2 regions of the Bacterioplanoides pacificum genome follow, and region 2 is predicted to be linked to the other one. Evidence: riboswitches for the same ligand, from Rfam matches in the RefSeq annotation. Region 2 holds a riboswitch; the other holds the start of a gene.

Region 1 (3,919 bases), on a different contig from region 2:
GTCCTGTTTCACCTTTATCGCCGGTTTTAGTGGCAATTTTAGAGAGTCGGTTGCCCATGGTGTTAACCTCAGAAGTTGTAGCGCGATTTTAGCATCCAGCTGCGCCGCGGTGCAGGATAGCCGGATATTGTTTCATATTCACGATCTGAAATGTTATCAAGTCGTAAACCGACGGTAAGGTCCTGAATCACACGATAGTTAATGCTTGCGTTAAATAAGCTGTAACTGGCTAAACGTTCTCCGCCATCGGATTTAGGAGAGCCTTCATAATAAATACCTTCCAGCTGCGTAGAAACTGCACCGCTGTAATAGCGGATGATGGCCTTACTGCTGCGGGGGGAAATACGGCTCAGACGTTTTCCGTTTCCATCATTCTTGGCATCAAGCCAATCCTGACTCAGTTGCGAATTTAGAGAACTGTTCCACTGGTGTTTCCAGACCAGAGAGACTGAATCAACACTGGATTTTCCGATGTTTTCACTTTTAAACGCGACAGGATTATAAGTAATCTTGTTGTTAAAAATTGCCCGTTGGCCATTTAACTTTAAAGAGCCGTTGTTGTACGGTCTGAGGTACCCTAATGACCAGATTCTGGAGCGCTCTGGCTCCAGCTCATCATTGCCGAACCCCGGGTAATACAAGTCATTAAATGTTGGTGTTCTGAAAGCAGTGGCTTGTCCGGCGGAAATAACATCTCCATTCTCAGCCGTCAGTACAACCTGTGTATTAAACGAGCGGAACTGGCCATAGCGATTGTTGTTATCATGACGAGCTCCTAATTCGACGGACGCAAAGCTGTTGGTGTAACGGTAGCCGGTAATAATGCCGGTGTTGTTGTCTTTTGACTCGTCGTAGTCTTTGCCGGATTCGCTGATATCTGTTGATTGATAGTCAGAACCCAAAATCACAGAATGTTGTGAATTAACACGGTAACGACCAATGAGGCTGGCCGTGTTTTTTGTAGTGGCAAATAAATCATCTGCAGAGCGTTTCTGATGATCCTTATAGTCCCAGCTGTTATCTTCGCTGCGACCAGCCGCTGCACTGATTGTTAATTTTTCTGCAACGATCTGATATCTGGCAGAAAGTGCCTGATTATCAAAGTCGGCGTTGTTGCCAAAGTTACCATCGTACTCGTAGTTACCTTTACTACGCTGATAATCGAGTGCCAGCTTTTGTTGTTTGCTGATTTCGATCGCGGCTCCACCTGCAATGCTGTAACGCTCATGACCGTCTTTGTCACTTTCGTCATCATCTTTGATGTCGTAGCCATCACTGGCATCGTGTTGTGCATTGAAATAAAGACTTGTACGACCAATGCTGGTGGCAGTTCTCAGGTTCAGCTCTCTGTTTTTATCACTGCCAAAGGCCGCGGTCAGCTGGCTGTTATCTGTCTCGTTTCGGGTAATAATATTAATCACACCACCCTGGGCATCCGCACCGTATAACGCACCACGCGCCCCCTGAATTATTTCAATCCGCTCTACCTGTTCCGGTGCAATCAGATTAAAAGCCGTTGTTCCGTTTGTGCCCGTTCCTACGCGTTCACCATTAATCAATACTGTAATACGCTTGTTATCCAGACCGTTGATATAAAGATTGGTGGTGTTCAGGCGGCCACCATTCTGAGTAAATTGGATACCTGACTCGAGGTTGAGTAACTCCGGCAGTGATTGAGCGTTGCTCATCTCAATATGCTCACGATCAATGATAATCAATTGTGCATCATTGATGGTGTTTTCAGGTAAGCGCGTTGCTGTAACGGTTTGCGTATCCAGCTGGGTTTCAGCATAAGAAAATGTTGCTGAGATCAGTCCGGAGAATAAGATCAGTTTTTTCATAAGAGTCCGATAGGATTTATCCAATCGGCGGGAATCAAAACAAGTAGCCTCTGTTTTGGCTACTTCTTCTGTATCGCCCACCGCAATACGAGTTGAACATTATCAGGCCGGTATCCGGGCTGACGGCCTGTTACACAGTTTGAAACCTGTAACGCCAACTGACGCCTTCCCATAACGGTTAAGTTACAGTGGCTGAGGTCAGTCGGATAGGCCGATCACCGTTGCGGGGGCAGCATTGGATTGCTTCAGCGGGAGCTGAATGACACCAATTTCCCGTTTAACTTGATCGAAGATCAGAGCACCTGAGGGGCGGCAGAATATCCGCTGGCTGAAAACTGGTCAAGTTTCAGTGTTTGTTACCAAAGTCTGAGGAGCGGGGGCATTAAGTGGTAAAACAATTTCAAAACAGGATCCACCATCCTTACCTGACCGGTAATTAAGTTGTCCCTGATGATGGGCGGTGATAATAAAATACGAGACTGATAACCCAAGGCCTGTGCCTTCTCCCACGTCTTTGGTGGTGTAGAAAGGTTCAAAAATATGTGGGATATCAGCGCTCTTAATCCCCGGGCCATTGTCTTCAACCTGGATCACAATTTGTTGCTGTTGTGGAGCTGGTGCAGACTGTTGCTGGAGGAAGGCGCGAATCTGAATAGCTGGTGTTTGTTGTTGGCTATCATCCAGCGCCTGTTGTGCGTTTTTGATCAGGTTAAGCAGTACCTGTTCAATTTCACTGGGTACGCATGCGACGTCAGGCAGCGTTTTTGGCAGTTCGGTGTTAATCCGAATGTGTTTCAGATCACTGTCGGTGGTTGCAATGGTCAGGCTGGTTGTTATCAGGTCGTGGATATTAATGTGGCGTTTCTGCAGGTGGTCATTACGGGCAAACTGAAGCATGGAGCGGATGATGGTGGCTGCCCGTTCGCCGGCTTGCTGGATATGATCAATAAACAGAAAAATCTGACGTTGCTGTAAATAATGTTGCAGTTTCTCAAGATCGAGCCCGTGTTGATTGGCTGCTTTCTGGTTGGCACTGAGGCCGGCTTGCAGACGACGGCGAATATTCTGCACATTTTGTAATATCGCTCCCAGCGGATTATTGATTTCGTGTGCCATACCAGCGGCCAGGCCGCCGACCGACATCATTTTTTCGCTCTGCACCATTATTTCTTCCATGCGCAGACGTACGCTGACATCGTCAATACGAATCACACGGTTCGCCTGGCGGGCGTGCTGAATCGGGTAAATTAACAGGTCACCCGTGATGTTTTGTCCCAGACTGGGCAGGGCTAAACGTTCAATTTTTTCTGGTTGCGGTAACTCGCGCTCAAACAGAATATTTTGTGTTTCCAGTTCCGGAATCAGTCGCACCAGCCGGTGACCCACCAGTTGCTGTGGGTCATGTTGTAACCATTCTCCGGCCTGTTGGTTGCATTGTACGATGCGCAGTTGTTCATCGACGGCAAAAATGGCCGAGGGCATGGCGTGAAGTATATTATCGAGCAGGCTCTGGGTATTTTTCAGCTGGGTTTCAATACCGCGGCGAATCGAAACTTCTTTGGCCAGGTGGTCATTGATACGACGGGTTTCATCCGACAACCGGGTTGCCCGCCAGCGGGCACTTTCTGCCTGGTGCCGGGCACTGCGCAAATCCCGGTGACGCTGTTCCCGCAGCCAGAAAATATCGTTCAGGGCATTGACCAGCGGCTGGATATCCGGATCACTGGCGCTCAGCTGCACGTCACCGTGAGGTTGTTCGGCCTGTTGCTGTAACTCCTGTAATAACGTGTCGTAAGGAGAGCGTTGCCAGCGGCGGATTGCCAGATACAGCAGAAAACACAGCAACGCTGACAAGGAAACAACAAACAGGGTGGTTGTCAGGGTATCGAGCAGAAAAAAGCCGGGCAGGGAGGCACGGTTAATAATAGCCAGAGTAAAACGCTGTGGTTTGCCCTGTAGATCGTGATAACTGAGCGGAAACAACATCTGCCGGCCGTCGGTTGGCTGGGATTCTTCCGCCAGGTGGGCGTTAAGTTGGGGTGTTAACGTGTGTTGGTAGCTGTGAATCAAGCGTTGTT
Region 2 (3,919 bases):
ACTTCTTCAACCCAGGCCGCTGCGCTGCTGTTTGAGAAATCCCAGTCACCATTCACTGAATCGAGAATGTCGTAGAACGAACGTTTCTGTGCATAAATTTTGTCCAGTGTGGCCAGCGAACCAAAGTTGTAATTCGGTTTGTAATCACGCGCACTGCCGTCACTGTTGACCATCCCGTCACCCGCCAGGGTTTTAGCCTGCGGAATATCATGCTTGTGGTAAGCCACACCAAAACCACCAGTTTCGTGGTCGGCGGTGACAACCACCAGCGTATCGTCACGCTCTGCAACCCATTCGTACACCGCCTGAACCGCTTCGTCGAACTTCAGCATTTCGTGCAGTAACCAGCCGGCATCGTTAATATGACCTGCCCAGTCAATCTGACCACCTTCGACCATCAGGAAGAAACCATCCGGGTCCTGAGACAAAATATCCAGCGCTTTTTTGGTCATTTCTTTTAACGATGGCTCATCAGCACACTTATTGCCCGGCTCAACCGTTGCTGCATTTTTGCAGTGGGTATATTCAATACCATCGTTCATCGCTGAATCATCAAACAGACCCAATAATTTACCGCCGGATACCGCGTTCATCTGAGTGCGGTCAAAGGCCAGAGCGTAACCGGCATTTTTTGCTTCCGTTAATAAACGGCGATCATCATCCAGACTACGCTTGGTTTTTTTAATCACGTGCGACGGTGCATTTAACTCAGTCGCCAGTTCAGCAAACTTCTCTTTCCGCAGCGCTTTCTTCTGATCGTCATCCATGCCGGTTAAATCAACACCCGCCAATGGATCGTGAACCCAGTGACGTGAGCCACCACCCAGTAACACATCAACCTGAGCGGCTAATAAATCTTCCGCAATGTCATTTTCCAGGCTGCGGTGAGGACGGTGTGCAGCAAAACCCGCCGGCGTGGCGTGAGTTAAACGGGTATCGGTAATCAGGCCGGTGGCTTTACCCATTTTGCGGGCTTTTTCCAGAATGGTTTCGACTTTATTACCGTTATCATCCAGGCCAACCGCCTCAGAAATCGAGCCCTGCCCGGTCGCCAGCTGAGTGGCAGAACAGGCGGAATCCACCACCAGTCCGGCATTAGTACCCATCGGTGCGGTCATTGATAAACCCAGCGAACCATTTTCTGCCAGCTTCTGCAGACCGGTGACACGATCAATATGTGCGGCATTGGCCGGTGAACGACGGGCATATTCTTCCAGAATACCAACCTGCTGTGCGCCCATACCATCACCAATCATCAGAATCAGGTTTTTAACCTGTCCCTGAGAACCCGCGGGTTCGGACTTATTATCGGAATCTGAGTCACTGCCACAGGCAGTCAGCATGGATGCCGTCAGAACAGCAGCCGACAGCTTGGTTAACATTTTCATACCTTCATGACACCTTATTTTTGTTCATTATTAATCGGGATTGCCGGGTGGCTTCCTGCCCCGAAGCAAAGTGGTGCCGGATCGTAAAAGCACAAGATGACAGTAATATTGCAAACCAGATTGAATACTCAATCAGTGATATTTTTATCCTGAAAAGATACTTCTGGCCGCTTTTTCAGCGGCCATAAAACACATCACTCCATGAAAGCTGAAGCAAAAAAAGGAAGGAGAAAATAAGGTGCTTCAGGCAGACGGGCAATAACCCAGCAATACATTCTTTTATTGGCCAATTAAAATTAATTTGCCACTTTCCGGATCGCGGTAAACCTGGCCCATCGACTGGTAACCCTGGGTTTTACCATTTTCCAGTTGCTGGCGTAATGATTCCGGCATATCGGTTAATTCACGACTGTGCTGCAGCTGAATAGTATCCTGCAACTGAAAATGCTGGCGTAATTCCGGGCTGACCGCGACCAGTGCGGCAATTAAGCCACAGGCAAACACCAGCATAATATCCACCAGATTGGCTAACGGACCGAGTGGCTCATCATCCTGAGCATCGAAGGAAGAACTGCGCCAGCGATCAGTCATAAGCCGGCTCCAGTGCGGCAATGGCTTTATCGTACCAGCGGCGCCGAACCCGGCCTAAAACAAACCCCACAATGCCGGCTAATAACCCCACCACCGTGGTATCAAATGCCACCGTCATCGCTGTTGTTAACACCGATAATTCACCGTCACCCAGTGCTGCCAACCCTGGCCCGAGCGGAATCAGAGTGCCCATTAACCCCAGCATAGGAGCAATACGGGTAATAAAATCAGCCCGCTCAATCCGGCGCTTGCCCACTTCTGTTAATAACGTTTTATCACCACGTTTGATCAGCCGGCAAATACCACCAAAGCGCTCTCCCAATGCCAGGCCGGTTTCATATAAAGCCAGCAACAGAAAGAATAACAGCGCCCAGACAACCGGCTGTAATAACAGCGAAGTCACCTGATGCATCACATTTAACGACAACGAAGAAAACATAAATACTCCGGCACAAAATGTCGGGCCAGCAGACGGTGGCGCAACGAAAAGTGAGCGGCACATTAGCAGGAAAGCCCACCCTTGAAAAGCAACAACAATTGACATTCCGGCTGGCCGGGGGTAGAACAAGCGCCGACGTTTTTGCCCGCTTCGGTATACCCGATCTGTGGCAACGTGGAACCCGGTGTAACTCCGGGGCTGTACCCGCAACTGTCAGGGTGGCACACCCACCTGAGCCAGATACACGTAGCGTCGCTGGATAGTACACCGGGCGGGAATACTCGGTACTGCGAGTGAAGCCGTGGTTCTGTTACCCGCCTCCGCGGTACTTTTTCTCTCCCTCAAGGCCAACCGACTTGAGGTTATTTATGTTGTTTTATCGCTTATTGTCTGCCACCCGGCTGACACGGTTATTATTGTTGTTTGCAATCGCCGGCACGGCGCTGTTCAGTCAGGCAGAAACCAGCAATAACGATTACCTGCTGCTGTTAACCTCCCAGCGAAATGCGGAAACCGTTGCCGAAGCGGTCCGTTTATTTCAGCAGCAACATCCACAGTTATCCGTTCAGGCCCGTACCGACAGCCAGATTTATGAAGCAACCGAACAACAACGCCGGCAACTGGTATTAAATGCCCGGGCGATTATTGGTGCCGGATTATTCGGCCCGGCCGTTGCTGAACTGAGCCCGCTATTTTCCACCTTCCGCCAGCAGCACAAACCGCTGCTGGTGTTCAGCAGTGATCATCGCCTGGTCGCGATGAGCACACTGGCAGGACGAACCTTATTCAGCGATCAGCAACAGCTGCGGCAACTGAGCAAACAACGCCCGGGAGACAACTTTGCCGCCTGGCTGCAACAACAGCAACAGCACAACCCACAACAGGCACAGTGGTTACAGGCCCGCGCTTATTGGCAGGCCGGTGGCGAACATAACGTACAACAATTATTGAACTGGAGTTATCAGCAACTGGGAGAACCACTGCAGGCAGCAGCACCTGTGCCACAACCCCGGGTACGCTGGTACAGCAAAGGTACTCTGCATAACCAGCTGCCCGCGCCCGACCCGCGTCCGCTGGTTGTGGTGATCGACCATGCCGGAGGTGGCCGCCCGGCGGATGCTGCATTGTTACGCAACCTGTGCCAACAGATAGAACAGCAGCAACAACAATGTATCGCGGCACTGGCCTATTGGGGCGAAGCCGGCGTTAATGCCTTAAATGAACTGGTGCCTTATCAGCAACAACTCAGTGCCATCGTGATGCTGCAGGATTTTGTGATTGGTGGCGGCGAAGGTCGTCAGCGGGTTACCGAGTTATTAACACACTTTAATGTGCCGCTGCTGAAAGCGATTAAATTACGCGACCGCAGTGCCATGGAGCATCAGTTATCAGCCGACGGACTGGCGGCAGAAAAAGTATATTACCAGGTCGCCATGCCGGAACTGCAGGGTGCCTCTCAGCCGCTGATTATTGCCACCGCCGGCGAACAACATAACGACCC

What was found. Region 2 has a riboswitch for cobalamin ahead of ACFOMG_RS09550 (cobaltochelatase subunit CobN). Riboswitches for the same ligand answer to the same signal wherever they lie in the genome.
Region 1: linked by a shared signal. The riboswitch ahead of ACFOMG_RS15850 (TonB-dependent receptor domain-containing protein) and the one ahead of ACFOMG_RS09550 (cobaltochelatase subunit CobN) in region 2 are both predicted to bind cobalamin.

The regions. Positions count from the first base shown of each region.
Region 1 covers NZ_JBHRYB010000015.1:205,567-209,485, forward strand. Annotated here, with positions in the region: gene ACFOMG_RS15845 (cob(I)yrinic acid a,c-diamide adenosyltransferase) at 1-58, opposite strand, end outside; gene ACFOMG_RS15850 (TonB-dependent receptor domain-containing protein) at 69-1,922, opposite strand; cobalamin riboswitch at 1,930-2,162, opposite strand; gene ACFOMG_RS15855 (two-component system sensor histidine kinase NtrB) at 2,181-3,919, opposite strand, start outside.
Region 2 covers NZ_JBHRYB010000007.1:6,824-10,742, reverse strand. Annotated here, with positions in the region: gene ACFOMG_RS09565 (alkaline phosphatase) at 1-1,388, opposite strand, end outside; gene ACFOMG_RS09560 (DUF2149 domain-containing protein) at 1,668-1,979, opposite strand; gene ACFOMG_RS09555 (MotA/TolQ/ExbB proton channel family protein) at 1,972-2,418, opposite strand; cobalamin riboswitch at 2,555-2,684, shown strand; gene ACFOMG_RS09550 (cobaltochelatase subunit CobN) at 2,787-3,919, shown strand, end outside.